2 linked regions of the Asticcacaulis excentricus CB 48 genome follow. The protein of the gene in region 2 binds, or shares a complex with, the protein of the main gene of each other region. Links are inferred from orthologs where the notes say so. Each region holds a gene or a part of one and is shown on either strand. Other genes may lie near its edges.

Region 1 (15,784 bases), on a different replicon or contig from region 2:
CAATAGCTGGGACCGTCAGCGCATCCCCCTGCCCTTCGCCGTGGGGGCCATGCTGTGGGAGGTGCACCCGCCCATCGCACCCGATGCCGACGAAGCCCAGCTTGAGGCGCGCCGTATCGAGCTGGGCGAACGCCTGAGCGCACTCACTGACCGCGCCGACGCCCTGACCGGTGCCTCTTCGAGGGCCGCATGACCCTGATGCTCCGCCTTTACGCCGCCGCCATGCAGGCCTTTCACGCCATCGCGCCCAACCTGTTGTGGCACCGCGCTGCGCGCAACAAGGAAGACCCGGCGCGCCTCAATGAGCGGCTGGGTATTGCCGGAAAGCCGCGCCCGGACGGGCCGATGATCTGGCTGCACGGGGTCAGCGTCGGTGAAAGCCTGTCGGCCCTGCCGGTCATTAATCAACTCTTGAACGACTACCCCGACCTGCACATTCTCATCACCACCGCCACCACCACATCGGCGGAAATCCTGTCGCAGCGCCTGCCGGAACGCGCCGTGCATCAGTACGCGCCGCTCGATACGCCGCAAGCGGTGACGAAGTTCCTCGACCACTGGCACCCCGATCTGGCCGTTTTTATCGAAAGCGACCTGTGGCCCAACCAGCTGAAAGGCCTCGATCAGCGCGGCATCACCCGCCTGCTGATCAGCGCGCGTATCACCGCCAAAACGCATCAGGGCTGGCAAAACATCCGCCGTTCGATGCAGAGCCTGCTGAAGGGCTTTGCCCTCATCCTGCCGCAAGACAGCGGCTCTGATCAACGGTTGAGGGACATGGTTGGGACCGAGGCGGAGCAGATGGGGCCGCTGGCCAATCTGAAGACCATCGGCGCGCCCCTGCCCGATGACGCCCAAAAACGTGAGACGCTGGAGGCCCTGTTTGCCGGGCGCACCGTTATACTGGCCGCCAGCACCCACCTGACCGAAGAGGCCTATATCGCCACGGCGCTGGACGACATTCTGCGCCAGACGGGGGCGCTGTTGGTCATCGTACCGCGCCACCCGGTGCGCGCCGAAGCTATCCGCCTTGATCTGGAGGCGCTCGGTTTTCGAGTGACCCAAAGATCAAAATTGGGATCAAAACTGGACAGCCCGTCCGCAGAGACGCATATTTATCTGGCCGACACGCTCGGCGAACTGGGCGTGTTTTTCCGGCTGGCGGACATGGTCATCATGGCAGGGAGTTTTTCCGAAAAGATCGGCGGCCACAATCCGCTGGAGGCCGCGCGGCTGGGTAAGGCCGTGATCACCGGCCCGGACCTCTATAACTGGGACGCCGTCTATCAGCAGATGTTCGACGCCGGTGCCGCCTTCCGCGTCAGCGGGCGGCAGGAACTGGGCTTTCTGGCGCAGGGGCTGATCGACAATCCGGCGGCCCTGCTTGACGCGCACCGCATCGCTCAGGCGCTGGCGCAGCGTGAGGCCGGGACGCTCGATACTGTTATGGCGCACCTCAAACCCTTCCTGCCCGGTAACGCCCCCTCCCCGGACGACGAAAGCCATGAGGCGGCGGATGCCGCTTAAAGCCCGCCGACTAAAGACCCCCGACTGGTGGTACAAGCGCGAGGCGAAGGGCGCGCCGCTCACCCGCTACGCTTTGGCGCCACTGGCGTGGATCTGGGAGGCGGTGACGATCACGCGCTTCCTGACCGCCAAGCCCTATCGCTCGCCCGTCTGCGTCATCTCGGTCGGCAATGCGACGCTGGGCGGGTCAGGCAAGACGCCGATTGAGCGCGAACTGCTGCGCCGCTTGAAAAAGCTGGGTCATAGGGCCAGCGGCCTGTCGCGTGGCTATGGCGGGTCGCTGAGCGGCCCTGTCAGGGTCGATCCCACCCTCCACAGCGCCGCCGAGGTGGGCGACGAAGCCCTGATGCTGGCGCGCGACTATGACATGGTGATTGCGCGCGACCGCGCCGAAGGCCTGCGCCTGATCGAAGGCGAAGGTTTTGAGATCGCCATTGCCGACGACGCGCATCAGAATGTGAAGATCGCCAAGGATATTCACCTGCTGGTCGTTGATGGCGATACTACGAATGACGGCTGGCCGTTTGGTGACGGGTCTGTGTTCCCAATGGGGCCGATGCGGGAACCTCTAGCCATCGCCCTCAAACGCGCCGACATCGTGGTCCTGTGGTTGCCTCACGAGAAATCCGTCGTCGATCAGAAGCTCTTACGCCTATTCGGCGACCTGCCAGTCTTTGTGGCGCGCCTGATCCCGATGCCTGTGGGCGAACCGGGTAAGGTGGTGGGCTTTGCGGGAATCGCCAAGCCGTGGAAGTTCCGCGCGACCCTGGAAGGGCTGGGCTATGCGGTGGCCGATTTTCACGCCTATGCCGACCACGAACCGCTGAGCGAGGCCGATCTGACGGCGCTGGAAAGGCAGGCGCAGACCCGCGGGGCGAGCCTGATCACCACGGAAAAGGATTGGATAAAGCTCAGCCCGGCGTGGCGCGAAAAGATCGCCTTCCTGCCGATCACGGCGCGCTTTGACGATCAGGCGGGGTTCATGGGGGCGCTGACGGCGCTGATGCCAGGGACGCAGATCAGCCAAAATTAATGACAAATCGTTCACTTGGGCCGCACGCCGCTCTGTGAGAAAGAGGTTTCAAAGGTGAGATAGTTCGCCCTCTTTCCGACAGGATGTTCATGCCCTTTCCCAAGGCCCTGATGTGCGCCACCGCCCTGCTGTGCGGCCTGCCAGTCATTGCACAGGCTGAGACCGCTGATGCTCCCGCCTCACGTCAGGTTATCCCCTATGGTCAGGCCTTTTTCAGTGCCTTTCAGGTGCAGTCGGCACTGGACATGGTCAATCGCGTGCCGGGCTTTACGCTGAAAAACGTGGATCAGGTGCGCGGCTTCGCGGCAGCGGCGGGCAATGTGCTGATCGACGGTCAGCGCCCGACCAGCAAGAGCGACAACCTAACCGACACCCTCAACCGCATCCCAGCTGGCACAGTGGAACGCATCGACCTGATCATCGGTGGGGCCGAAGGGATCGACATGCAGGGTCAGACTCAGGTGGTCAATATCATCCGCAAGGCGTCGGCAAAGCCGACCCTGACCGTCATCGCCAATGCCCGTTTCCTGAGCAATGGCTGGGTCAAGCCGACGGGCCGCATCACCTATAGTCGCAATGCCGGGGACAAGACGCTGGAATTGTCGGCCACCGTTTTTTCCAATTTCGACGATGAAGCCAGCAATGGCGACAAGGCCATCTACCCTACCGACGGCAGCGCGGTACGCCGCACCAAAATCCTCAGCGAGGCCGGCGGCAAGGGGATTGAGTTGAACGGCATCGCCTCGCATCCCCTGTGGGGCGGCAAGCTGACCGTCAATGGCAAGTGGGTACCTAACACATACATAGGCAATTACCGCTACATCACCGACACGACCGCCGTCGAAAACCTCGATTACAAGGAGGATATGCACGAAGCCGGCTTCCAGTATAACCGGCCTGTGGGCAAATCTTTCACACTGAAACTCAACGGCTTATCGAAATATTCGCACGAAGAGGTCGATGACCTCTATATTAATCCATCGGAGGAGACGCGCTTCCTCGACGACTCGGTGGAGAAAGAAAACATCATCTCCGGGCAACTGATCTGGACGCGCAGCGAGCGGCTGACCTATGAGGTCGGGCTGGAAAAGGCCTATAATTCGCGCGACAGCAACACCGGGCTGACGGTCAATGATACGGTGGTCGATCTGCCCGCCTCTCGCGTCAAGGTCGAGGAAGACCGCACCGAAGCCTCATTTCTGGCCACCTGGCGCGCCACTCCGGCGCTCAGCGTTGAAACGGGTCTGAAATACGAATGGTCCACCCTGTCGCAAACCAGCGAACGCCCGGACGAAAAGCGCTTTGGCTATGCCAAGCCCAAGGTGCAGGTGACGTGGTCGCCCAATGGGCCATGGCAATATCTACTGCGCATTGAGCGCGTGCTGGGTCAGCTCGATTTCGACGATTTCGTCTCTTCGATCGACCTGATGGACTCCACCGTCAATGCCGGCAATGTCAGCCTTGAGCCCGACAAGCGATGGGAGACGGAGCTGAACGCCAGCTACCGCTTCTGGGACAAGGGCGCGCTGGTGCTGAAATTCATCCATAAGGACGTGTCGGACGTCATCGACCGCGTGCCTATTGTCGCCGCCGACGGCAGCGTGTTTGACGCCAAAGGGAATATTGGCGACGGAACGGCCGAAGAGATCGGGGCCACCTTCACCCTGCCGATGGACCGCCTGCGCATCCCCGGCGGCATGCTGAAATTCAACGGCAGCGTCTTCCTCTCGGAAGTGACCGATCCGGTGACGAAGGAAAAGCGCCGCCTATCGCGCCAGACCGAAACCGACTGGCTGCTGGAGTTTTCGCAGGACCTGCCGGTGCGTCGCACTCAATGGGGCTTTTCGGTTTGGAACGGCTATGACGAAAAGGTCTATCGCGCCTCGGAAATCTCTTATGCGCGCGGGAGCGCGAAGCTGAACCTGTTTGCCGAATATAAGCTGAACCCGAAGACCTTGTGGCGCCTTGAACTGAACAACCTGCCGGGCCGCGTGCACGACTATGACCGCGTGCGCTATGACGGCGACCGCGCCACGGGCACGGTGCGGGCGCTGGAGCTGACACGCAACCGCTCAAAGCCGTGGCTGTTTATCCGCGTGCGTATGGAGTTGTAGGCCCTGATCGCCGACGCACGCATCGGCCAAAGACCGCTGTTCAGAGTGCGCGCCAGCCGATGTCGGAGCGATAGAACCCCATCGGCCAGTCGATTTTGGCAATCGCGTCATAGGCAGCGTCACGCGCTTCCTGAATCGTCGCCCCGCGCGCGCAGATATTGAGCACGCGCCCACCGGCGGCCGCCAGACGCCCGTCGTCCAGCCGCTTGGTCCCGGCATGGAAAACGCTGACGTTCGGGCCAAAATCTTGCTCAGACCCGCGAATGATCGAGCCGCCGAGGGGGCTGTCCGGATAGCCATTGGCGGCATAGACGACGCAAACGGCGGCATCTTCGTACCATTCCGGCGCTGGCATGTCCTTCAGTCGGCCCGTGGCGGCGGCCAGCAGATAGGGCACCAGATCGCTCTTAAGGCGCAGCATCAGCACCTGACACTCAGGGTCGCCGAAGCGGGCATTATATTCGACCAGACGCGGGCGGTCATTTTCGATCATCAGACCCGCATAGAGGACGCCTGTATAGGCGTTCCCCTCGGCCTTCATGCCCGCCATAGTGGGGGCCAGAATCTCACGCTCGGTGATGTCCAGAATATCCTGTGTCACTACCGGCGCGGGGCTGTAGGTGCCCATGCCGCCCGTATTGGGCCCGGCATCGCCGTCAAAGGCGCGCTTATGGTCCTGCGCATAGCCGAACAGGAGCGCCGTTTCGCCATCGGCAATGGCGAAGACCGAGGCCTCTTCGCCCGCCATAAACTCTTCGATGACCACGGTTTGCGACGCCGCACCGTAACGCCCGCCGAACATGGCCTCAAGCTCGGCATAGGCGTCGGGTAGGTCGGGCGAAATGGCCACGCCCTTGCCGGCCGCCAGACCGTCGGCCTTGATGATGTAGGGCGCACTCTGGGTTTTCAGATAGGCCTTGGCGGCATCAAGGTCAGTGAAGGTCTCATAGGCTGCGGTGGGGATAGTGTGGCGCTGGCAGAAGTCCTTGGTGAAGGCCTTCGACGATTCGAGTTGCGCGGCCTTTTGCGTCGGGCCAAAACAGGGAATGCCGACGCCTTTCAGGGCATCGGCAATGCCCTCGGCCAGCGCCGCCTCCGGACCCACCACGACCAGATCGGCCTGCATTTCAACCGCCAGCGCCGTCAGGCCGGCCACATCGGTGACCTTGAGGTCGTGCACCTCGCCCAGCGCCGCCATGCCGGGATTGCCCGGCGCAATGGCCAGACGCGCCACGCGCGGCGATTGCCGGATTTTCCACGCAAGGGCGTGTTCACGGCCGCCCGAACCGATCAGCAGGATATTCATGGGGGTGACTTCCGACAGGACGGCCCCCGGGTCAAGCGGAAAATCAGCGTTTGCGATCAAGCTTTACTCGGTGCAGGATCGGTGCAGGCCTTAGAAGCGGAAACCCACATGACCCCGCATCGTATCTATGCAATGAGTGTCGCCAGCGTCTATGGACATTACGTGACGAAGGCGCAGAAAAAGGCCCGCACGCAGGCCGAGGTCGATGAGATCATCCGCTGGCTGACCGGCTACGATCAGCACCAGTTGGTGGCACATCTGGAAGCGGAAACCCACTTCGAGGCCTTTTTTGCACAGGCCCCGCTCCTACATGCGTCGCGCAGCCTAATCAAGGGGGTGATCTGTGGCGTGCGAATCGAAGAGATCAAAGACCCGCTGATGCGTGAAATCCGCTATCTGGACAAGCTGGTCGACGAACTGGCCAAGGGCAGGCCCATGGAAAAAATCCTGCGCAACGCCTGAGCCGTCGCATTTTCCCACTGGCATTCTGACCGCATCGCGCTAATAGTCAGACAAATGCAAAAGAGGAATCCGCCATGTCCATGCTGAACCGCCGCGCCCTGTTTGCCGCCCCGGCTCTGATCGGGGCCGCTACCGTCCCCGCCGTCGCGGCCACGCAGCCGAAGTCACCGACACTGCGTGCGCCGAAGCCGCCCATGGGCTGGAATAGCTGGAACAGCTTTGCCACGACGCTCACCGAAGCGCAGGCGTTGGAGACGGCCAAGATCATGGCCGATAAGCTCTTACCCTCAGGCTATGACGTCTTCACCGTGGATATTCAATGGTATGAGCCTAATGCCACCGGCTATGAGTACCGCCACGGAGCGGAGCTGGCCATGGATGGCTATGGCCGCCTGTTTCCTGCGCCGAACCGTTTCCCGTCGGCGGCCGATGGCGCCGGTTTCAAGCCGCTGGCCGACAAGGTGCACGCCATGGGCCTAAAGTTCGGCGTCCACCTGATGCGCGGCATTCCGCGTCTGGCCTATGAGAAGGACCTGCCGATTCTGGGCACTAAATACACGGCGCGCGACGTGGCCAACCCCAACTCCGTCTGCACCTGGAACACCGACATGTACGGCGTCGATATGTCGAAGCCAGGCGCTCAGGCCTATTACAACTCGGTGTTCAGGCTGTTTGCCGACTGGGGTGTGGATTTCGTCAAAATGGACGATATGAGCCGCCCCTATGACATCAATTGGCCTGAAATCGAGGGCGCGCAAGCTGCCATCGCCGCGTCGGGCCGCCCGATCGTGCTCAGCCTGTCGCCCGGCGAGACGGACCTCAAATGGGCGGTCCATGCGCAGAACCATGCCCAGATGTGGCGCATTTCCGACGACTTCTGGGATAGCTGGGACATGCTGAAGGCACAGTTTAAGCGGCTGGCCGACTGGAGCCCCTATCGCCGTCCGGGGGCGTGGCCCGATGCCGACATGCTGCCTCTGGGCCTGCTGGCGCTGGGGCAGCGCAAGACCAAGTTTACGCCGGATGAGCAGCAGACCCTGATGACCCTGTGGTCGATTGCGCGCTCGCCACTGATCATGGGCGGCGATCTGAGGGCGCTGGATGAAGCGACGCTGAAACTCCTTAACAATAAGGAGGTGATCGCCCTCAATCAGGATAGCGTGAACAACCTGCCCGTCTCGAACGACGGCGCGCAGGTGGTGTGGACGGCGGAAACCGCAGACGGAAAAGCGCGCTATCTGGCTATTTTCAATATCAGCGATCACCCGCAGGTGGTTAACCAGCCGCTGAAAGCCATCAATGCACCGCAAAAGGCGCGCGTGCACAATCTGTGGACCGGCGCCGTTTCGACGGCGGACGAAGAGATTTCGCTGGAGCTGCGCGGCCACGCCAGCGCCCTGTACAAGCTCACGCCGCTATAGATTTGCGTCCCGTAACGTCCTGAAGCACGCCGAACAGCGACAGGGGCTGCCCCGCCTCGTCGCATTCGACCGAGCCCTGACTGAAGACCGTGCGGATGTCACCATCGGCACGGATCAGTCGGGCTTCGAAGCTATACCCCTCACCGCGGTAGGCGGCGGCCTTCACGCAGTCGCTGACGCGCTGACGGTCATCGGGGTGATAGCACTCCAGTGCATTGGTCAGGTCGGGGTGAAAGATTTGCGGCGTCAGACCGTGGATGCGGTAGACGCCCTGCGACCATTCCACCGTCTGGTTTTCCAGATCGACGTGCCAGTAGCCGACCCCGGCCACCGCCTCCATCATCTCCAGCTTCTTCTGATTTTCGTTGCATCGACGCACAATGCTCTTCTGCATCTGGGCGTCCTTGCGCAGCGTCATCAGCGACGACACGGTAGCTGCCAACGTGGTCAGACGCGCCCGGTCGCGCGCGCTGAATTCGGCGCGCGGCTCGGTGTCGATGACGCACAGGGACCCCACAAGCACCTCACCGAAGCGGATAGGCGCCCCGGCATAGAAACGGATATGCGCTTCACCCAACACCATCGGATTATTGGCAAACCGAGGGTCCTTCGTGGCATCCAGCACCACCATCACCTCATCGCGACAGATGGTGTAGTCGCAAAAGGCCTGCTCGCGCGGGGTTTCACAAACCGACAGACCGACGCTCGACTTAAACCACTGGCGAATCGCGTCGATCAACGAGATCGCCGCCATTGGCGCATCGAACACATCAGCGGCCAGCCGGGTGACCTGATCAAATTCGGGTTCGGCCTCGCTGTCGAGGATCTCCAGAGTGCGTAAGGCGTTCAGGCGCTGGGCCTCCTGCCGCTGGACCTCGGAAACCGGTGCGTCTGTTTCGGTTATCATCAGGTGCCTTTCTCTTTTTTATCGCTCTAGTTTAGCACAGAATAAAGAAAACAACGTTATTTCCGCGTGTGCAACCGGTCATTTCGTCACGTGACAGTTTTACGCGTCAGAGGTAAACGGGTGACATGTCCGAAGACCTCCTCAGCCCCGTTGATTCGCAGTCTAACAGCCCGCCCTGGTCGGTATCCGAACTGGCTGGAGCGCTGAAACGCACGATTGAGAGCGCCTATGACCATGTGCGGCTGCGTGGCGAAATCTCCAAGGTCACGCGCCATACCTCGGGCCACGTCTATCTGACACTGAAGGACGACCGCGCCGCCATCGACGGCGTCATCTGGAAGGGCAATATCAGCCGCCTGAAAGCGCAACCGCAGGCCGGGCTTGAGGTCATCGTGACCGGTAAGCTGACCACCTTCCCCGCCTCGTCCAAGTATCAGATCGTGATTGAGAGCCTGGAGGCCGCGGGGATCGGGGCCCTGCTGGCGCAGCTTGAGCGCACCAAAGCAAAGCTGCACGGCGAAGGTCTGTTTGCAGCGGAACGCAAAAAGCGCCTGCCTTTTGCGCCGAAAACCATCGGCGTCATTACCTCACCGACCGGGGCGGTGATCCGCGACATCCTGCACCGTATCCGCGATCGTTGGCCCTGCCGCGTCATCGTCTGGCCCGTCATTGTGCAGGGTGACGCCGCCCCAGCGCAGATCATTCAGGCCCTGAATGGTTTTCAATCGGGGGCTGTCCCGCGCCCGGACGTGCTGATTGTAGCGCGCGGCGGCGGTTCGGTCGAAGATCTGTGGGCCTTCAACGACGAAGGGCTGGCGCGCGCCGTCGCCGCGTGCACCCTTCCCGTTATTTCCGCCGTCGGGCATGAAACCGACACTACCCTGATCGACTTTGTGTCGGATCGCCGTGCCCCCACCCCTACGGGGGCGGCGGAAATGGCGACGCCCGTCCTGAGCGAACTGCGCGGCTTTGTGCTCGATCTGGAGCGCCGCCGTCTGGGCAGCTTTGATCAGGCCCTGCGCAACCGGCGTGAGCGCGTGGCCCTGCTGGGGCGTGCCCTGCCCAAGCCACAGGACCTGATCGACGCCGCGCAACAAAGGCTCGACTACGCAGCGCACCGACTGGGTGGCGGATTATTGCGCAATCTCAATGCCCACGACACGGCCTTTGCCCGCACGGCGGCGCGTTTTTCACCCGCCCTGCTGGAGCGCCCACGTCACCTCAAGGCCGAGCGCGTGACGCAACTGTCCGAACGCGCCACGGCGGCCCTGACGCGCGGCGTGGAGCGGCAAAGGGTTGAATTTACACGCCTATCGGCGCGCCTGACCCCGGCCCTGACCCTGCGCCCGCTCGACCTGAAGCGCGAGGCCCTCAACCGCCTGAACCAGCGTTTCGATGCGGCCCTAAACCGTCGCCTCGACGACAGCGCACGCCGCGCCCGGCTGCCTGAGTTAGAGCAACGTCTGGCCGCCGCTTTGGCTCGCCTCTTGAGCCAGAAATCCGAGCGCCTGCACCGGTTGGATCAGTTGCGCCTGAGCCTCGACCCCGACCGGCCGCTGAACCTCGGATTCGCCCGAGTAAGTCGCGCCGATGGCCACCTCGTCACCTCTCCCGAAGGGGTAGGCGTGGGCGAAGCCCTGACCCTGACCTTCAAGGGCGACCGCACGCTGGACGTTGTGGCCAGCGACGGCACCTCAGCCCCCCCGACCAGACCCGCCACCAAGCCCAGACCGACCCCTCTCAAACCCGAACAGGGCAGTCTGTTTTAGGCCTCAAGATTCAGTCCGACGCGGGAAAGACGGCCTTCAGGGCGTCAAGCAGGGCCAGGTTCCACACAAAGAGATCGTGGCCCGCATACATACCTGTGAAATGGCAGGTGAGCCCGGCCACCTGTGCTTTCAGACAGGTTTTTTCAGCCCCGCTGTAAAACTGATCATAGCGCCCGGCACTGATGTAAAGTTTGACATCCTCCCTACCGGAAAAGGTGAAACTGCCGGGGCCGGCACTCATACCGGCAGACGCCCCTTGCGCAAACGCATCCGGATGCCTGAGCGCAAAAGATAAGGACCACGATCCGCCAGCGGAAAAGCCGTAGGTCAGGCGATCCGCCCGCCGCGTACTGACCCGATAACGCGCCTCGACGAGCGGCATGACGTCTTTCAGAACGAAGGCTTCATGATCGGCATAGGCCTGCGGATCGACCTTCGGCGAGGGTAGATATTCGCGGTTACGCTGATCAAACCCGCCGTTGGTGGCGGGGCCTTCGCCGCTCCAGATTCCCACCAGTACGACCGGGCGGATGACACCCTCGTCTATCAGCCGTTCCACGATCCGCGCAAAGTGACCGACCGAGCGGCCATCGGCCATATAGACCACGGGATAGCCTTGCGACGGCGCCGGGCGTTTCGGTCTGTATAGGGTCAGATTCCGCCGGGCTTTTAGATGGGCGCTGTCTATTTCCACCTCTTCGAGGCTTCCACTCAGTTTTGCCACAGCCTCAGGCTCCGCAGGTGCGTCAGGCCCGTGCCAGTAAAGCCGCGTGGTCTTATCGGCGGATGTCTGCAACCCAATGACCGATCGGTTCAGATCCGGAAACGCCAATGTCAGGCCCCATAGCCCCTCCCCTAAGGCTTGCATGTCGGGCTGAACCGTGCAGCACAACCGCACAGCTGGCGTAGCCGCGCGCGCGGCGACCCGCAGAAGGGTTCCATCTACCCAGAAGGTCAGGGAGGCGCTACCCAATCGGCGCGTCGCTTCGGCGGCTGTGAAATCAGGGGGGCTGACGGAATAGCCGAAGGTTTCTGACGGGGCCGACTGGGCCATAACCGAGGGCGAAGCCGCGTTCAGTCCTATCGCCATAATCACCCCGAACACATACCGCATAATACCCCTCCCCACCCCGGCGGTCACAACCTATCCGCAAATCAGCAACACGCGCAATCAGGCTTTTATGACGCGGACACGCTGCAGACGCTTGATCCCCTCACGCTAGCGGCTTATGTTCAAGACATGAATATGCATGCGAAGCCGCCCCTACCCGATGAGGCCATCCTCCATTACGGAGACGGTGAATACGCCGTTATGCGTCCCGGCAAGTTCGTGATCTGCGCCGTGTCGGGCAAGCAGATACCGCTGGAGGCCCTGCGCTACTGGAACCCCCGCACGCAGGAGGCCTATGCCGGGCCGGAAGAGGCCACTGCCCGATGGAAAGCTCTGAACGGACGCTAAAACGCCGGCATATTCTAGGAGGCGGGCTCGCGCTGGGCTTCGCCAGTAGCGTAACGCCCGGTCTTCTGAACGCCGATCCGCGACCCTATGGTTCGGTGTGGACGCGCACTCTGAAAAGCGGTCCCTACAATCTCACGGGCAAGTTTGTGCAGGGCGGCTTTGCCATCGGCCGCGCCGAACCGCGTCAGGAGATCATCCTGGATGGAACGGCACGCGGCCTGACCTCGGCGCACGGCGATTTCATCATCGGCTTCGACCGAGACGCGCCGTCCATGGCACGCCTGTCCATCGGATCGGGCCCGATCATGGATTTCGAAATCCTGCGCACCCCCTATGATACTCAGCGCATCGACGGCCTGCCCTCTGATCAGGTCATCCCCTCAGACCCGGCGCTTCTGGAACGCATTGCCAAAGAGCGCGAGCTCAAAAACACCGGCTTCGCCAGTCGCGAAGACGCCATCTGGTTCACCCATCCATATCAATGGCCCTTGCGCCGGTTCGTCAATTCCGGGCGCTTCGGCAATCAACGCATCCTGAATGGCGAACCGAAAAGCCCGCACTACGGCTTCGACATGGCGGCCCCCGAAGGCACGCCCGTCTACGCTCCCCAAACGGCGCGCGTGGCGCTGGCCGAACCCGACCTGCATTTCGAAGGCGGCTTGATTCTGCTCGACCACGGGCAAGGCCTTATCAGCATGTATCTGCACCTGTCCACCCTGACCGTAAAGGCGGGTGATTTCGTGACGATGGGGCAGATTATCGGTCAGGTGGGGCAGAAAGGCCGCGCGACGGGGCCGCATCTTTGCTGGCGGTTGAAATGGCGCGACCGCGCACTCGACCCGTCGTTGTGGATTGCGTCCAGCGCGCAATAAAAGGGTACATATTACCGTACATAAAATCGTTTATCGTATAATAATATTCTTGATTTTCAACTTACTTGCGACACTTCGCCGCTTTGAGCCCGTCGCCCATAAATCGGATGCTTATTTAGGCTTGATCTCACTGCGCCTTCATCGTAACAGCGCTACTCTTTGTCACAGGTTTGCAAAAACAACGCCGCCTTTACATAACAGCAGGGGCAGAGCGTTATCCGGACTTTGGGGGATATGGCAGATTACGGTGCCCTGAAAATTCTGCTGGTTGAAGACAATCAGCACATGCGTTCCATCGTTCTGGCCATCCTCAAGGGGTCGGGCATCCGGGACGTGCGCGAAGCGCGCGACGGTGCCGAGGCCTTCGACCTGCTGCGGCAGTTCCCAGCCGATATAGCGTTGGTCGATTTTAACATGTACCCCATCGACGGGGTCGAATTCACGCGGATGCTGCGTACGGCCAGCGACTCGATCAATCCCTACCTGCCCGTGGTGATGATCACCGGCCATTCCGAACGCTCACGCGTGGTCGAAGCACGCGACGCCGGGGTCAATGAGTTCGTGGCCAAGCCGCTCACCGCCCGCGCCCTCCTCAGCCGCCTCGACGCCGTGGTCATGCGCCCGCGCCCCTATATTCGCTGCGCAAACTATTTCGGCCCCGACCGTCGTCGCAAGGCCGATCAGCCTTACAATGGCCCCCTGCGCCGCGCCAGTGACGGGCTTCTCGCCTAGTCGCGCCCGGCTCGCTTAACGGGTTGTTCATAAATCTTAACGCGCGCTTGGCTTAGCCCGCAAATCGCCGCATAGTCGCCCCCGGCGCGATTCTGCGCGGCTGTTCGACAGGGACACCCGATGGGAAGACTGACCTCCATATTGCTGATGGGAACCTATCTGTTCCTATCCATGGGCGCGGCTATGGCCCTCTATGCGGGGGGATCGGACACCGGCGCGTGTATCGCGGCGGCACTGGCGACGATGGCCGTGTGTTTCGCCATCCACAACTTCGTCAATCAATACCTGTCTGAACGCCGCCTCTCCAAAGAGATTCATCTGGTACGCGACGCTCACCGACTGATGGTCGAGGCCATTGATGTCACTCAGAAAGACATGGTTGAGCTGGCTGATCAGATGCAGCACCAGCGCGTCGGCCGCACCGATGAGCTGACCACCGAGGTCAAGATGCTGGAAAACCTGGTGCTTAAGTTGGGCGAAAGCATTGAGGAACGCCTGTCTGATTGGAAGACCGGACCGGCGCAGGTCGCACCACCCGCCCCTTTGTCGCGTCAGGAACAGCAGGCCATGGCCCTGATTGAGACCGTGCGTCAAGCGCTGATCGAAAATCGGGTGGACCTCTATCTGCAACCGGTCGTTTCTCTGCCGCAGCGCAAGACCATCTATTACGAAAGCTTCTCGCGCCTGCGCGATGCCACAGGGCGCGTGCTGATGCCCGCCGAATATCTGTCTGTGGCCGAACCCGAAGGTCTGGTACCTTCCATCGACAACCTGCTGTTGTTCCGTTGCGTGCAGATCGTGCGCCGTCTGGCCAAGCAGGACCGCCGCATCGGCATCTTCTGCAACATCTCACTGACCTCGCTACGCGATGAAGTTTTCTTCCCGCAGTTCCTGGAATTTCTCAACGAAAACCGCGATTTGGCCGGCTCGGTGATCTTCGAGCTGGGGCAGGATGCTTATGCGGCGCGCGGCGCCATGGAAGCGCGCCACATGGCGCGGCTGGCCGATATGGGCTTCAAGTTCTCGCTGGACAAGATCACCTCGATCGACCTCGACCTGACCGACCTGCAACGTTCAGACGTGCGCTATGTGAAGATAGGGGCCAATGTGCTGCTCGATCAGCTGATGAATATCGACGGTAAGCCGGCTCTGCGATTCCTCAAAGACATCCACGCCGGCGACTACGCCAACCTGCTGGCGCGCTATGGCATCGACGTCATCGCCGAAAAGGTGGAGAACGAGCGTCAGGTGGTGGACATCCTCGAAATCGAAGTCGCCTACGCGCAAGGCCACTTGTTCGGCGAACCGCGCGCCATCAAGGAGCAGGTGCTGCTGGAAACCGCCCCGCCGGCGGGCTTCATCAAATCGACGCTGCCGCCGCAACGCCGCCGAGCTTAAGGTCGAAGTGATGCTGTTACAGGGCTAGACAAATGCAATGCCGTCCCGCATCGGCTCGCTATTCACTGTCCGATACGCACATGTCCGGCTGAGTTTGAGTTTGCAACCTATCGCAGGATCAAGCGCCGGGACGACATCGCCTACTTTAAAATCAATATGGCGTTTGACTATCATCAGTATGTGGATGGTTGTGGCCATAAATGGCTCTCCGCCTTATATTATCCGGGGCTGCATGGCCCCCTGCAAGGTGGCAGTCACGACCTACCAGACGGATATGAACCTCAATTGTGGGCGCAAAGCCATTATTGGCGCAGCCGCCCCGGAAGCAGCACGGGTTCCGTTCGGTCCGCAGCCCGTCATTTCAGATCCAAACACCGCCTGAACGGGCCTGATGATCTGTATTTCCTGATCTCCTAACGAGGGCGCAATCTGTGGGCCTATGATCGCGATAGCGCTATGGCCTTGCGTAACTTCATTGATTCCGAGATGCGATCCGCGCATCAGGATGGATATTCGCGCTTCCTGCGGCACGTTCCTTCCGTATTCAAACATCACAAAGCCCGCGAACCGCTTGTGAAAGCGCTCGATAAGAAGCTCTATTCAAAGGGAGGGGCGCAGTTTGAAAAGCGATCTTTGGGGTCTTTAACGTCGCTCGGCCCAGTACAATTCTAGTCAGCACGGCCAGATTATCTCGCCCCCCTGCTCTCCCCGGCTACTGGCGGCTTGAGGACGCCACCCGGCGCAGCGAGCTGAACGACTGGCTCAATCACCGCATCCGCCCGCT
Region 2 (15,856 bases):
CAGGCCGATCCCCGCCACCATAAAACTCAAGGCGTAGGGCAGCATCAGGGCCAGCAGAGACCCTACGCCCATGCTCTTGTCCCAGCGTCGCGTGAAGGCCAAAATCAGCGGGAAGTAGGACATCAGCGGCGTCATAATATTGGTGTAGCTGTCGCCCATGCGGTAGGCGGCTGTGGTCATTTCAGGCGAAATACCGACCAGCATGAACATCGGCACCACCACGGGGGCCAGCGCCGACCACTTGGCCGAGGCCGAGCCGATAAACAGGTCGAGTATCGACGAGAACAGCAGCACGCTAACCAGCAACAGCGGGGCGGGTAAATCCCATGCTTTGAGGATTTCCGCGCCATTGATGGCGGTGATCGGCCCCAGCCTTGACCAGTTAAACATGGCCACAAAGTGCGCAGCGAAAAAGGCAAACACTAAATAGGGCGCCAGCGAGCGTATCCCTTCGCCCATCATCTTCACCACGTCGTTGTCAGATGTGATGGTCCCGGCCGCGGTGCCAAAGGCGATGGCGGTGGCGATAAAAAGCAGAAAGAAGCCGGCAATTAGGGCGGCATAGAAGGGCTGAAGCTGCGCCGGACCCGTCGCGTCTTCGTTGATCAGCGGGGTATAGCCGGGCCACAGGGCCAGAGCCGCGAACCCGGCCACCACCAACACCGCAACGATCCCGGCGCGTTTCAGACCTTTTTTCTCAGCGGGTGTGATTTCAGATTTGGCCAGTTCGGCCTGAAGTTCGGTATCCGGTGAACCGCCCCATCTGCCCAGACGCGGCTCGACCACCTTATCGGTGATAAACCACGCCACCGGGGTGAACAGACAGACAATGGCGAGGATGAACCACCAGTTGCCGAGCGGATTCATCGTCCAGGCCGGATCAATAATGCGAGCAGCCTCCTGTGTGAAGCCGAACAGCAGCACGTCGATCTGTCCTGGCGTGATGTTGCCAGCATAGCCGCCCGACACAGCGGCAAAGGCAGCAGCAATCCCCACGAGCGGGTGCCGCCCGACCGAGGCGTAGATCAGCCCGGCCAGAGGGATAAACACGACATAAGCCGCATCCGACGCATGGTGCGACACCATGCCGGTAATGATCACGCAAGGGGTCAGGATGGCACGCGGCGCATTGCGCAGGGATGAGCGGATCAGCGCTGAAAACAGTCCTGAGCGTTCGGCCACGGCGGCCCCGTACATGACTACGACCACGACGCCTAACGGTGCAAAGCCGGTAAGGGTTTTGGGCATATCGACCAGTAACCGCCCGATGTTTTCAGCGGTAAACAGGCTGGTCGCCGTATAGGTGACCACGCCATTGTCCAGCGTCGCCCAGTGCGGGGCTTCGTCGCCGTTATAGGGAATGGAGGCCGACCAGCTAAAATGCGCGCCGATGGTCGAAAGCACCATCAGCCCAAGGATGAGCCAAACAAAGATCATCACTGGGTCCGGCAGCAGATTTCCGGCCCTTTCGACCAGCCCCAGAAAGCCTTTGGAACGCCGTATGGCGTCTTGCGATTGCGGCTCGGTCACCCTGCGCTCCGTTTTACTTTAAAACCTCAGGTTAGCGAAGGTTTTGCGTCTGTAAACCGGAACCAATGCGTGCAATCGATGGCAATTCACAAAAAAGATAAAGGAGATAAGGGACGATCTGCTTATCAGGCATCGGTCCACGCTCAATCACTTCTTTATCTCAGGGAAGAGGCGACTGAATGCCTACGCCATATATCCGTTCATGCTCGGTTCAGGCAGGCGGGATTAGTCTGTAATCAAAGGGATGGGGCACGACAGGAGACCGTTATGAAACGCATAATGACTACGTCCTTGCTGGCTATGGTGGCTGGCTCCCTGCTTTTGGCTGATGTAGCGGCGGCACAACCGCGTGACCACGGGCGTTATGATCGCCACGACCGACACGAGCGGTATGATCGCGATGATCGCGATGACAGATACGAACGCTATGACCGTTACGACGACCGGCGCGGACGCTACGACTCGTACCGCAGCTATGATCGCGGTCGCCAATATGGATGGCGCGAACGCTCCGAATGGCGTCGCGGCGGCTACGTGGCCTATCGTGACTGGGACCGGGGCTATGCCATAGATTATCGCCGTCACCGCCACCTCTATGCCCCGCCGCGCGGTTATGAATGGCGGCAGGTCGATGACCGCTACGTGCTGGCGGCGGTAGCCACTGGCCTGATCGCCGCGATTGTGCTCAGCAATTAAGGCCTTGAATGAGAAACGGCGCTCAAATGGGGCGCCGTTTTTATCTCGTCCATATCCGCCATTGGTGCACAACGCCGTTCGATGGAATTTCTTGGGACATCTGCTTTCACCTGTCAGCTCACCTAACTGCTTTCGCATGATGAGTACAGGCATCTGCAAAGGCGTCTCGCGACTCACCCCGACTGGGGCGACCTGATCAAGGGCGGCGGCGGCGTGGGCGCCACTTATTACTGGATCAGATCAGACCCGACCAGAAAACTCTGACGCTGGTTGTCTATCCCAAATCGAAGAAGGATTTCTGACGGACAGTAAAGTCGCCACTCTGGCACAATTGGTGAAGGCGCTATGGTGTACGAGCCACTGCTTTTCCGATCTGATACAAAGCCTCGGGGAGGCAGCAGAAATCACCGCCGGACGGGACGAACCCTCGCGCCGCCCGATGCCACGGCAACGAGGAAACAACTCGGTCCGTCGCAAAGCGAATTTGCGCGTCTAATGCACGTCAGAGTTAAGACCTTGCAAAACTGGGAACAACACCGCCTTAGACCCACTGGAGCGGGGGTCGCCTTGTTCAAGATTGTTTCTAAAGAGCCGGAAACGGCCCTGACAGCCCAGCAGGGTTAAAGCACCGCTGACTTGGCGATGTCGGCCTCGCTGAACCCCAGCGCCTTCATGGCGGAAGCCGCAATTCCCTGCGCATCAAGGCCAGCATCAGCGTACATCTTTTCCGGCTTATCGTGATCCTGGAAGCGGTCCGGCAGGGTCAGGGTGCGGATTTTTAGACCGTTATCCAGCGCGCCCTCACCCGCCAGATAGTGCAGCACAAAGGCCCCGAAGCCGCCCATAGCGCCCTCTTCGACCGTAATCAAGCATTCGTGGTGGCGCGCCAGTTGAAGGATCAGCTCCTTATCCAGCGGCTTGGCGAACCGCGCATCAGCCACCGTGGTCGAAAGCCCGCGCGCACCCAGCAGGTCGGCGGCTTTCAAAGCCTCCGGCAAGCGTGCCCCTAGCGACAGGATGGCCACCTTTGACCCTTCGCGCACGATACGCCCGCGCCCGATAGCCAGGGTTTCCGGTACGGCCGGGATTTCGACACCCACGCCTTCACCGCGCGGGTATCTGAACGCCGAGGGCCCGTCATCGTAGGCGGTGGCCGTGGCAATCATGCGCGCCAGTTCCGCCTCATCCGCGGCCGCCATTATCATCATACCAGGCAGCGTCCCCAGATAGCCGATATCGAACGTCCCAGCGTGCGTCGCCCCATCGGCCCCGACCAGACCCGCGCGGTCGATGGCAAAGCGCACTGGCAGGTCCTGAAGCGCCACATCGTGCGCCACCTGATCGTACCCGCGTTGCAGGAAGGTCGAATAGAGCGCGCAAAACGGCTTCATGCCGTCCGCCGCCAGACCGGCCGCAAAGGTCACGGCATGCTGTTCGGCGATACCGACGTCATAGCAACGCGTCGGAAACACCTCAGCAAAACGGTCAAGTCCCGTGCCCGACGGCATGGCGGCGGTGATGGCCACCACCTTCGGGTCGATCTGCGCCTGCTTAATCAGCTCGGCGGCAAAGACTTCAGTATAGCTAGGGGCATTCGCCTTCGGCTTCGCCTGCTCACCGGTGATGACGTCGAATTTCGCGACGCCGTGATACTTGTCAGAGGCGGCTTCAGCGGGGGCATAACCCTTGCCCTTTTGCGTGACCACGTGCACCAGCACCGGGCGGTCGGTGATGTCGCGCACGCGCTTAAAGACCGACAAAAGGTTGTCCATATCGTGCCCGTCGATGGGCCCGACATAATAAAAACCAAGTTCCTCAAAGAAGGTGCCACCGGTCACGTAGGTGCGCGAAAACTCCTCGCCTTTGCGCACCATCTCAAACAGCGCACGCGGCAGGCGTTCGGCAACGCTCTTGCCAAAGCGGCGCACGGCTTGATAGGCGCCGCCGGAGACCAGATTGGCCAGATAGGCGCTCATTCCGCCGACCGGAGGCGCGATCGACATATCGTTATCGTTTAGAATAACCGTCAGATTCCTGGTAGTTTCTGCGGCATTGTTCATCGCCTCATAGGCCATGCCGGCCGACATCGAACCATCGCCAATGACAGCCACGACCTTATTCGTCTCGCCCTTATGGTCACGCGCCGCGCAAAAACCCAATGCAGCCGAAATCGAGGTGGCCGCATGTGCCGCGCCAAACGGATCATAGGGGCTTTCCGAGCGTTTGGTGAAGCCGCTAAGGCCGCCGCCTTGGCGTAAGGATCGGATACGCTCGCGCCGTCCGGTCAGAATCTTGTGCGGATAGCACTGATGACCGACATCCCAAATCAGAATATCGCTGGGCGTTTCAAATACATGGTGCAGCGCTACGGTCAGCTCGACCACGCCCAGCGCCGAGCCCAGATGCCCCCCCGTCTTCGACACCACATCAATGGTTTCGGCGCGCACCTCGTCGGCCAGCGTCTTCAGCTCAGCGGCGGACAGATGGCGGATCGCTTCCGGGACCGTCAGCGTGTCCAGGACCGGCGTTTCGGGTTGTGGCATAAGCGGTGCACTCACAGGCCGGATCAGAACCGGCAATGGTTTTGTTCGTCTCTAGTGTCCTGAATCTGAAATTCGCATTGGCCTGATATCGCCCTCTGGCGGATTTCAGATTCTACGGGATACTAGCTACTTATTGTAGCCAGTATCGTTTTGAATATGAAGTTCGCACAGTTGTCGATATCCGAATGAAGCGAACTTCATATTCACGATACTAGCATAACCGACATAAAACTGCGGCAAGGTTTTGTCCAGTAGCGACGGCTTTCCGTTACTCTGCGCAGATCTCAGGGGAGAAACTCACACTTAGCTCTGCCGCTTAAGCACAAAATCAACGCTATCGCGCAGAATGTCCGCATCAGTCCCGAAAACCTCCAGCCGTGCCTTACACTGTTCTGACAGGAGCCGCACCCGCGCCTTCGCCTCATCCAGTCCCAAAAGCGTGACGAAATTGGTCTTGCCCTTGGCCGCGTCCTTGCCACCCGCAGCCTTGCCCAGCAGGTCCGGATCGCCTTCGACGTCCAGAAGATCGTCGGCAATCTGATAGGCCAGACCCAGATCCTGCGCAAAATGGATCAGGGAATTGGCCTCTTTCTCTGGAGCATCGGCAATAATGATCGGAATCTCGAACGCATGGACAATCAGGGCGCCGGTCTTCATACGCTGCATTCGCGCCACACCGCCCAGATCATCAGACACGCCGATCAGGTCGATCATCTGACCGCCGGCCATGCCCTGCGCCCCCGAAGCCAGAGCCAGCCGCGAGATCAGCTCCACCCGCACCCGCGGGTCTTCATGGGTATCTTCGGAAGCCAGAATCTCAAACGCCACTGTCTGAAGCGCATCCCCGGCCAGCACCGCCGTCGCCTCATCATAGGCGCGATGCACGGTAAGTTGCCCACGGCGGATATCGTCGTCGTCCATGCACGGCAGGTCGTCGTGCACCAGCGAATAAGCGTGGATACATTCCAGCGCGCACGCCGCCCTCAGCACTGCCTGAGAATCCGCATCGAACAGACGCCCGGTTTCCAGCGCAAAAAACGGTCGAAGCCGCTTGCCCGGCCCTAAAGCCGCATAGCGCATAGCCTCGGTCAGCCGCGACTCAAACCCCTCGGCGCGCGGCAAAAGCTCATCGAGCGCCATGGTCACCAGATCGGCGGTCTCCTGCATCCGTTCATGCAGCGGCGGCAGGTCGGAATTGGCGGCGACCGGCATCACCTCAGTTGAACTCCGCCGGAGCCGTGCCTTCGACCTGACCGGTCTTGGACAAGGTGATCTTTTCGACCTGAAGGCGGGCGGCCTCAAGGCGCTCCTCGCACAAGGCCTTCAGCGCAGCACCGCGTTTATAAAGTTCCAGAGACTTTTCCAGCGGGGCCTGACCAGACTCAAGCTCCGCCACGATGCGCTCAAGCTGGGCCAGCGCGTCCTCAAAAGACAAAGTTTCGGCGGGTACGGTCATCATTGGCCTTTCGTTACGCAATTAGGGTAAGGAGGAGGGTGGCGTTCAGCCAGGGCCACTCAGGCGCGTCGCTCATAGCGACGGCAGCCCCAGTACTTAAACCCCTGCTCGCACGTTTGGCTATAGCCTAATTTTCCCAATTCGAGCGAAATCATCCAGTTGAAATAGCCGTGGGCCAGAAGCAAGACGTCGTCACCCGTCTGCGCCTTGTCGTGCAGCAGGCGCGCGGCCGCCGCGGCGCGGGCCTCGGCCTGTTTGCGCGTTTCCTCGCCCGCATGGTGATTGAAGGCCCACCACCAGAAACGGGAAATCCCGCCCCAGTATTTAGGCGAAAAAGTCAGGAAGTTCGGAAAATTCGGCGGCGGCAAGGGCGCTTCGATAAATAGATCAAGCGACTCAAAAGGCTTGTCCTTGCAAACCGCGCGAGCCGTTTCAATGGAGCGTTGCAGGGTCGAGGAGTAGACATAGCCTGCCTCTTGTGCCCATTTGACCAGTTGTGGCGGCGGAATTTGCCCTTCCAGAAGCCCGGCCAGCGTATATCGCCCCCACCAGTCGCGATAACCGGCCGCCGTCAGCTTGACGCGCCGCGAAAGGGCCGGTTCGCCGTGCCGCACGAGGGTAATCGCCCCGTCTTGCTTCTGCGCTGTGCCGCTCTTGGCCAAACCGCTGCCTCTCTGACAGGAATCGAAAACGATTCCCGCTCCGTTTTAGTGAGAGGTTTGGTAGCCCGCCCAATGGGGGGAGACAAGTGCTTAAATGCGTCCTGCACAGGCGGTATGGGACGCGCCGGACCGGCAAGATGCCGGGTAGTTCAAGCTTTCTGAAGCGCGAAATGCACCACGTCGGTACGCTCAGTGCGGAAGCCCGCTTCGCAATAGGCGAGATAAAACAGCCACATTTGGCGGAATGCTTCATCAAAACCGATGATGCGCCCCTCGCCCCAGGCCGCATCGAAGCGCCGCGCCCACATATTCAGCGTGCGGGCATAGTCGTGGCCGAACGACTGCTCCGACAGAACCGACAGACCGGCCCTGGAACTATGGCTTCGCAGCTTGCACGGCGACGGAAGCATACCGCCAGGGAAGATATAGCGCTGAATGAAATCCGGGCGCTGACGGTAATCTTCGAACAGCTCGTCACGGATGGTGATGATTTGCAGCGCCGCTTTACCGCCCGGCTTCAGGCAGTCTGACACCTTGCGGAAATAGGTGTCCCAGTACTCCATCCCGACCGCCTCAAACATTTCGATAGAGACAATGGCGTCGTATTCGCCCGTCACATCGCGGTAGTCGAGCAGCTTGATTTCGACCTGATCGGACAGCCCCAGCCGCTGCATGCGCGCGACCGCATAGTCGTGCTGAGATGGCGAAATGGTCAGGCAGGTAGCCCTGGCGCCCATCCGGGCGGCGTATTCGGCAAAGCCTCCCCAGCCGCAGCCGATCTCGAGCACGTTCTGCCCCGGCTTAAGATCAACCAGTCGCGCGAGCGCCGCGTACTTAGCCGTTTGCGCCCGCTCAAGGTCGTCAGTGCCTTTGAACAGGGCTGACGAATAGGTCATGGTGGCGTCCAGCCACTCGCCATAGAAAGCGTTGCCCAGATCGTAATGGGCAAAGATATTGCGCCGCGCCCCTTCCTTGGTGTTGCGGTTGAAGCTGTGCAGAAGGCGACTCATCATCTGCATAAAGGGGTTACCGATAAAAAAGCGCGTCAGCCGGTCGATGTTCAGCGTGAACACTTCGAGCAGGTCCGGCAGGTCGGGCGTGTCCCACTCACCAGCTACGTAACCGTCGGCAAAACCGACATCACCCGCCGACAGCACGCGACGCAGGAAGCGGAAATCATTGACCTTTAGCACGCCGTGCGGGCCGGGCTCACGCCCGCGGATTTCAAATGGCGTGCCATTGGGCAGAATGATGTCGAGATTGCCGCGATGCCAGTTATGTCGCAGCGTCTTCAACGGCCGCCGCAGCGGCTTCGGTACCACATGCAGATCAGCGTTCGTTGTGGCAAAATGGGGTCCGAGGGTTGTCGAGGTGCTGGACATAGGGCCGCCTCCGTCTGAGTTTTTTATTATAAAGAAAACGCGCGCTGCAAAAAATCTATATCTTGACGAGCCGCCCGGTGAACACGACCAGATGCGATGCGGCCGTGGTCAGCGCGGCGCCCCAGATCATGTCGATCACCACCAGCTTGAAGGACCAGTCGCGGATCACCGCCATCGCTGTGAGATTATAGGTGCCATAGGCCATCAGCCCCAACAGTGCCGCACTGACAGTCAGTGACCATCCAGCGGCCAAACCATGAACCGGCAACTGTCCGGACAAGGCCGGATAGGTCAGGAACCACGTCACACCAAGACCATATAGCAAGTAAAACGCTACGGCAGCCGGTATGTTGATACGCGTAGCCATCAGACCGCCCATCAATGGCTTATACAGAGGACCGGCGGTGAGAGTCAGCCATACGGTGTCAATGACCGCAAACGCGATCAGGGTCAGGACGAGCGCGCTCAGAAACATCTTCATGCCTCACCTTTGGAAATGTGGGTCGGATCAGATACGCGCGAAAGGCTGCAACAGTTTACCCAAAAGCGTCTTCGGCGCGATGGGCGCGTTCGCCGCGATCAGGCACAGGCAATCGTCCGACGCGATCAGGGGCGAATGGTGATCGCCTTCGTCACACGACACGCAATCGCCTGGATGATAAGCCCCGCGATCGTCGCTGAAACAGCCGCTTAGAACCAAAGTCATCTCCAGCCCCTGATGGTCGTGAACCGGCATTTGCATGCCGCCCTTGACGTACATCAGATAGGTCAGGCCGCGCCCATCTTTTGGGGCGTCAAGATGCGCCATCCAAACGCCGGGCGCGCCCCAGTAGCGGGGCTTAAAGGCCGCTGCTCGCACAGACTCAGGCAACTCAATTCCCTTAAGATAGGCGGGCAGTTCGGGCGCAACGCGCGGCTCAGGCGCTTCTTCGGGGCGCTCGATACGCGCCAACGCGAGCTCAAGCGCGTCATCCGACATATCGACGGGCAAAACCTCGTCCAGCATAGACGCGCCGATGGCGTCAAACAGGCGCAGCGACATGCGGCAATGTGGGCACATTTCCAGATGCGTTTCGACCAGAAGGGTTTGACCAGCATTCAGACGACCGCGGTGGTAGTCGAGCAGGATAACCTCATCGAGGTGATGGCTGATGGACGTCATACGCTTTTACTTTCAGTTCGCGTTTCAAAAGCCGCCCGCAGCCGCAACAACGCTAGCCGAAGGCGTGATTTCACAGTCCCCAGAGGGATAGAAAGAGCCTGAGCGATGTCTCCATGCGACAGGTCCTCAAAAAACGACAAACGCACCACTTCACGCTGTTCCGGCGACAGGGTCTGCATCAGGACACCGATGGTTTTGGCGTCCTGCACCCCGATCAGGTGCGTATCCGGAGCCTGTTCCGGCTCCGGGGCCCACAGGTCTTCCGGCAGGGTCTGCGCCCGCTTTTGCTTGCGCACGCCGTCGATATGCAGGTTCCGCGCGATAGAATAGATCCACGTCGTCGCTGATGCCTTGGAAGGGTCAAAGTAGGACGCCTTGCGCCACACATTCAGCAGGGCATCCTGCGCCAAATCTTCGGCTTCGATGGCGGTCAGACCGCGCCCCATCATGAAGGCCTTGAGTTTGGGTGCATACTGACTGAACAATTGCGCATAGGCCGCGCGGTCACGCCCTTCGGCGATGCGTAAAATCAGGGCTTCGGGCACACCCACGGGACGCCCTCCCCGGCTCAGGCCAGTCTCTGCGACGATCATACGCGCAGAAGACCCGATTAAATCGTCGCGGTCAAAGGACATTTGAGGCCGCCCGTAAAGAGTCGATGTGGACTTGGCTGTTGTCATGAGGCTTTTACGCCGCGGCCACAGGTTTGGATGAATCAGAATAGTATTTCCGGAAAATCAGATAGGATGATCCAGCGCTCGACTCCCGGCGTAAGCGTTGCAGCATATATAAGGACACAAGAATGTACGACGCCAGCCGCGCCACCCCGGACATTTCCCGCCGCCCCCGTATCGCCATTGTGGGCACAGGGATTTCCGGCTTATCAGCCGCCTGGCACCTCCACCCACACAATGACATCACGGTGTTTGAAAAAGAAGACCGACCCGGCGGCCACAGCCACAGCGTCAATATCGGCAGCGCCGAAGCCCCTCTGTGGGTCGATATGGGCTTTATCGTCTTTAATACGCCCTGCTACCCCAATCTGACGGCCCTGCTCGACTATATCGGCGCGCCGCATCAGTCTTCTGACATGTCGTTCGGCGTCTCCATCGACAAGGGGCGTCTGGAATACGCTTCTGTGTCCTTAGCCGGGCTTCTGGCGCAGTGGGGCAATGTGGCGCGCCCGCGTTTCCTGCGCCTGATGTGGGATCTGGTCCGCTTCTACAAGACCGCCCCCCTCGATTACAAGGCGCGTCAGGATGAGACCCTGACTTTGGGCGCGTATCTGATCAGCCGGCGTTATTCGCGGGCCTTTATCGAGGACCATCTGGTGCCGCAGGCCGCCGCCATCTGGTCCACATCGGCCGCCGAGGTGATGGACTATCCCTTCCGCGCCTTTATGAACTTCTTTGAAAATCATGGTCTGCTAAAGCTCAATCTGGCCGAACGCATCCAGTGGCGCACGGTCACCGGCGGCTCTCAGGCCTATGTAAAGCGCCTGATTGAACCGTTCAGACACCGCATCCGCACCAGTTGCGCCATATTGCGGGCCGAACGCCAAGCCGAAGGTGTGACCCTGACCGATACGCAAGGCGAGAGGCATCACTTCGACGAGGTGGTGTTCGCCACCCACGCCCACGACACCCTGCGTATATTGGGTGACAATGCCACGCCGCAGGAACGTGAGGTGCTGTCGGCCTTCCGCTACACCGACAACGAAGTGGTGATGCACATCGACGCCAGCCTGATGCCGCGCCGCCGCCACGCCTGGGCAAGCTGGAACTATATCGGCCGCAAGGACGAGATGACGGCGGGGCGTATGCTGTGCGTGACCTACTGGATGAACCTGTTGCAAAACCTGCCCGGTCAGGACGTGTTTGTGACGCTCAACCCCGTCACGCCGATTGCCGAAAACAAGGTGATCAAGCGAATGATGTTCGACCACCCCCTTTTCGATCAGGCCGCCATCGCCGCCCAGACGCAGTTGGGAGCCTTACAGGGTGTCAACCGCACGTGGTTCTGCGGGGCCTATTTTGGTGCGGGCTTCCACGAGGACGGCCTCCAATCGGGTCTCGCCGTTGCTGAGGCTATCAGTGGCGTTTCGCGCCCATGGGCCTTTGACTGGAGCCGCTCACGCATCTTCTGGCAACCGAGCCGCACCCTACTGGAGGCGGCGGAATGATGCGCCCGGCCCTCTATGCCGGCCCCGTCATGCACCACCGCTTTGCGCCCAAGGTGCACCATCTGGAATATTCAGTGTTTCAGATCCTGTTCGATCTCGACCACCTCGACCAAAGCCTCAAACCCTTAAAGACGCTGGGACTCAACCGTTTCAACCTGCTGGGCTTTTATGAGCGCGACCACGGGCCGATCAGGGGCGACACCGCCACGCCACTGCGGGAGCGGATCATTGCCTTTCTGACGCCACAGGGGCTTTATGAGCCGGGCGATAGGCTGTTCCTCTTGGCCATGCCGCGCGTTATGGGTTTCGTTTTCAACCCGATCAGCCTCTATTTCGTTGAAAAGCCCGACGGCGACCTGCGCGCAGTGGTCTATCAGGTGAACAATACCTTCGGCGACCGTCATTGCTACGTCCTGCCGGTAAAGGACAAGGGGCGGCTTCATCAGGCGGCTGACAAACGGCTGCACGTATCGCCGTTCATGGATATGGACATGGCCTACAGCTTTGACCTGACGCCACCGGAGGCGCGCTTCGGCCTGCGCATCCTGCTGGAGCAAGTGCGCCCAGAAGGCCGCGAAAAAATGCTGGTTGCTAGCTTCACTGCCCAACGCGAGGCGCTGAGCGACCGCGTGTTGATGAGATACTTCCTTACCATGCCGCTCATGACTCTCAAGGTCGTATGGGGCATACACTGGGAAGCCTTGAAACTCTGGCTGAAGGGGGTCAAATACCGCCCCGGCCCCAAACAGGCCCCGGATGTCTTCAGTGTGGGACAGCCTCTCCCCCCGTCCTACGACCCCGGTTTGTCGGGAGAGATGGTACCGCGCGAAGCGCGGTAAAGGAAGGCCGCATTGCGAGAGTTTCAACAAATTCTCTGATCGTTGAAACCAGCGAAACCAACATCTGCGCTTCGCTTATTAATCCCCTCCCCACCAGAAGCAGGGAGGGGTAAGACACGCGCACTTACGGCCGCTTCACCTTCACCGCATTGCCGGAATAGGCGACGTTGATGGCCGGGGCGTCGAAGTCGGTCGTCTTGTCGCCCGCCTTCAAGAAACGCACCTTAAAGGTGCGCACCGCGACCATCTTATCGTACTGGCCGGTGCGGGCCCCGATGGTCAGTTCACCGGTTTTGTCACTATAGCTGAACGGGATGCGGGTGAACTTGCCCTTCTCATAGCCATTCGACACACCATCGTCCTCATAGAGGCTGTAGCGGCCATCGGCACCCGTATAGACATTAATGGTCAGCGCGGCATCAGGCTTTTCATCGACATACTGCATGACCGGGCCCATGGGCAAGATTGACCCTGCCTTGACGAAAAGCGGCAACTGATCTAGCGGGGCCGCAACGGTCTGCGTCTGACCGCCCTTTACTGTCTCCCCTGTATAAGCGTTGTACCAATTTGCACCCGCCGGGAAATAGACGCTGCGTGAGGTCGCCTGATACTTCGTAACCGGCGCGACCAGGATCGACTTACCAAACATATAGGCGTCCTTGACGTCCTTACCCCTGGCATCCGTCGGGAAGTCCAGCGCAAAGCCGCGCATGATCGGCGCCGACTCGTAATGGGCGTCCGCCGCCGCCGAATAGATGTACGGCATCAGCCGGTAACGCAGCTCAAGGAACCACACCATATTGGCACGCATGGGCGAACCCGGCGGCGAGATTTCGTGGATTTCGCGCTTCACGCCTTCGCCGTGCGAGCGGAAGAGCGGCGAAAAGGCCCCAAATTGCCACCAGCGCTGGTTCAGCTCACGCCATTCCTTCAGGTCCTCAGCCGTACCCGTACCGCCGGCGGCGCGATTTTCCTGCAGCGCGCCGACATCCTTGCCCTGAAAGCGCGTTTCCTGTGCATAGCCGCCAATATCGTGCGTCCAGTTAGGCACGCCGGAGAAGCCGGTCTGCACGCCTGCCGAAATCTGATCGTACAGATTGTCCCAAGTGCCGACGACATCACCCGACCAAAGGGCGGCGGCATTGCGTTGCACTCCCGCAAAGCCCGAACGGGTCAGGATGAATTGACGCTTGTCCGGCTGATCGGCCTTAAGCCCCTCATAGACGGCCTGAGAGCTCATGGTCGAATAGGCGTTGTGAACCAGTGCGCCCGGCCCCATCTGGGTCGGGGTGATCAACTCGGCAAACTCCTCTGGGCTGGTGTTCGAACGTACGTCCGGCTCGGTATTGTCCATCCACCAGGCGTCGAAGCCGTACTTGGCCAGACCTTCCTTCATCTGGCGGTAGTAGATGTCGCGCGCTTCCTGATTGTAGGGCGAATAGTGGCTGTTGAGATAGCCCGGCCCCACCCAGTCCTTGGCACCCAGTTCGACATTGCGGCGCCACATATAGCCTTTGGCGTCCAGCTCCTTATAGTTGTCGGTATTGGGATAGAACTTGCCCCAGATCGAGATCATGATGCGGGCGTTCTGCTTGTGCACCTCATCGACCAGCTTTTGCGGATCTGGGAAGCGAACGGGGTCGAACTTGTGGCTGCCCCACTGGTCTTCGGGCCAGTAGAACCAGTCCTGAACGATATTGTCGATCGGCCACTTATTGTCGCGATAGGTCTTGAGCACCCCCAGAAGCTGGTCCTGCGTCTCATAACGCTGGCGTGACTGCCAGAAGCCATAGGCCCACTTTGGCATCATCGGCGGCTTACCCGTCACGGTGTGATAGCCGGAAATGACGCCGTCGAGGCTGTCGGCGGAGATGAAATAATAGGTCAGGCCTGTGCCTGCCTCAGAGGTGAAGCGCAGCGAGTGCTTGTCGGCTGCCGGTTCCGGATTGGAATGGTGCAAAGAGATGAGACCGCCCGACGGCAGCCACTCGACTTGGAACTTGACTGGCTTGTTTTTGACGAAGGTCTGCTCGAAATTGTTGTACCAGGCGTTCCAGCCCATACGCCAAATACCGTGGTCGAAGATCGTCTTGCCATCGACCTTCATCGTCACATAGTCAGAGGCAAACAGGCGCATCTTGTGCACGCCCGGCGTGTCTGAGGTGGCCGAGCCTTCCCAGACGACCTTGACTTTTTTGCCCGTCGTCGCGGCCTTGCTCAGCGCCGGATCGGTCGGCCAGTACTTATCGACATCGCTCAGGAACTGATATCGGATGTCGGGCTCAACACGCGTCAGAATCAGCTTGTCATCGACATAGTATTTGGCAGTCAGGCCTTTTGAGCCATCCAGCGCCGTCAGTTTCAGATCGCGGCTGGCCAGACCGAAGCGAACCGGATTTCCAAAGCGCGTGACCGAATTGTTGTCCCACAGCACGCCGTAATTCTTGTCCGACACAACGAAGGGGATGCCGATATCCATATTGTGCTGGCGCAGCTCAATGTCTTCGCCGTTGAGGTTCATCTGGGCGTTCTGGTGCTGCCCCAGACCGTAAAAGGCCTCGGTCGTGCCGGGGTTGAACTGAGCCGTGGTGGCCACATAGGATTTACCCTCGACGGTCACGGGCGTGATGGCGCTCTTGACCTCTTTCAGGACCGGCTGACCCTTGGCGTTGAAGAAGGTGATGCGTCCGGTGCTGAGATCGACCTGTGCCGAGGCGGCAGCGGCTTTAACGGTCACGCTACCCTTGCCTTCGGCCACCGTGAACTTGCCTTCCGGCTTGGCGACAGCCATCAGTGACGGAAGTTGCGCGCGCGCCGGGTCATCGACGCCGACCACCTGAATGATCGAGTCCGTGATGACATTGAGGCGGATTTCTTTCGCCGTGCCGGTGTCCGGCTTGACCACAATGCCGGTATCGGTGCGGCTGTAGGTCCCGGCCAGCGCCGTGGAGGCCATCAGGGCGACGGCCAGCGTCGAGGCGTAGATATAGGGTTTCATCTGTCTTCTCCCGAATATCTCTTCTCCCTTGAGGGAGAAGGTGGCGCATAAGCGCCGGATGAGGGGGGCACGCAGGACAAACTAAGCGTCCCCTCACCCCGGCCCTCTCTCTGCGCGAACAGAAAGAGGGTTGATTATCAATAGGTTGCCAGCTTGACCTTAAGAACAGCCGGCTGGCCGGTCAGGTTCAGGCCGTAGTCTGTCTGGTCGCCATTCCACACGAAATCGACCACCCACTGGCCGTTTTCAAAGTGCCCCTGTTCGACCGAACGGAAGATCAGGTTCTTGCCTTTGTTTTTGGGGCCCAGCCCGAAATTCAGCCGGGCGTGGACTCCGGTGATCAGAAACTCATCTTCCGACAACTGTGCCACGACCACGCCACCATTGGGCTTTTCACGCCCCGGCA

What was found.
Region 1: the proteins of ASTEX_RS06980 (region 2) and xseA are in contact, whole or in part, in a cryo-EM structure (PDB 8TXR), measured with the Escherichia coli proteins. The link is inferred for Asticcacaulis excentricus CB 48 from one-to-one orthologs.

The regions. Positions count from the first base shown.
Region 1 is NC_014817.1:1,287,993-1,303,776, reverse strand. The notes cover bases 8,293-11,217. They hold xseA (exodeoxyribonuclease VII large subunit), read left to right. Parts: upstream 8,293-8,895; coding sequence 8,896-10,539; downstream 10,540-11,217. Other genes in these bases: ASTEX_RS17410 (alpha/beta hydrolase), read right to left, coding at 10,550-11,217; ASTEX_RS17420 (PAS domain-containing protein), read right to left, coding at 8,293-8,770. Outside these bases: ASTEX_RS17455 (lysophospholipid acyltransferase family protein), read left to right, coding at 1-193; ASTEX_RS17450 (3-deoxy-D-manno-octulosonic acid transferase), read left to right, coding at 190-1,527; lpxK (tetraacyldisaccharide 4'-kinase), read left to right, coding at 1,517-2,560; ASTEX_RS17440 (TonB-dependent receptor plug domain-containing protein), read left to right, coding at 2,650-4,674; purD (phosphoribosylamine--glycine ligase), read right to left, coding at 4,715-5,980; ASTEX_RS17430 (DUF2200 domain-containing protein), read left to right, coding at 6,089-6,442; ASTEX_RS17425 (glycoside hydrolase family 27 protein), read left to right, coding at 6,517-7,863; more of ASTEX_RS17420, read right to left, coding at 7,850-8,292; more of ASTEX_RS17410, read right to left, coding at 11,218-11,653; ASTEX_RS17405 (DUF2093 domain-containing protein), read left to right, coding at 11,780-11,998; ASTEX_RS17400 (M23 family metallopeptidase), read left to right, coding at 11,974-12,870; ASTEX_RS17395 (response regulator), read left to right, coding at 13,105-13,602; flagella assembly cyclic-di-GMP phosphodiesterase TipF, read left to right, coding at 13,723-15,000. UniProt on the Escherichia coli protein: Bidirectionally degrades single-stranded DNA into large acid-insoluble oligonucleotides, which are then degraded further into small acid-soluble oligonucleotides.
Region 2 is NC_014816.1:1,512,602-1,528,457, forward strand. The notes cover bases 4,606-7,602. They hold ASTEX_RS06980 (exodeoxyribonuclease VII small subunit), read right to left. Parts: upstream 6,226-7,602; coding sequence 5,986-6,225; downstream 4,606-5,985. Other genes in these bases: dxs (1-deoxy-D-xylulose-5-phosphate synthase), read right to left, coding at 4,606-4,769; ASTEX_RS06975 (polyprenyl synthetase family protein), read right to left, coding at 5,073-5,981; ASTEX_RS06985 (histidine phosphatase family protein), read right to left, coding at 6,285-6,887; ASTEX_RS06990 (SAM-dependent methyltransferase), read right to left, coding at 7,037-7,602. Outside these bases: ASTEX_RS06960 (AbgT family transporter), read right to left, coding at 1-1,530; ASTEX_RS06965 (RcnB family protein), read left to right, coding at 1,798-2,226; more of dxs, read right to left, coding at 2,847-4,605; more of ASTEX_RS06990, read right to left, coding at 7,603-8,269; ASTEX_RS06995 (DUF2177 family protein), read right to left, coding at 8,325-8,750; ASTEX_RS07000 (ChrR family anti-sigma-E factor), read right to left, coding at 8,778-9,431; ASTEX_RS07005 (sigma-70 family RNA polymerase sigma factor), read right to left, coding at 9,428-10,066; ASTEX_RS07010 (NAD(P)/FAD-dependent oxidoreductase), read left to right, coding at 10,234-11,613; ASTEX_RS07015 (DUF1365 domain-containing protein), read left to right, coding at 11,610-12,452; ASTEX_RS07020 (glycoside hydrolase family 31 protein), read right to left, coding at 12,577-15,450; ASTEX_RS07025 (GH35 family beta-galactosidase), read right to left, coding at 15,588-15,856. UniProt on the Escherichia coli protein: Bidirectionally degrades single-stranded DNA into large acid-insoluble oligonucleotides, which are then degraded further into small acid-soluble oligonucleotides.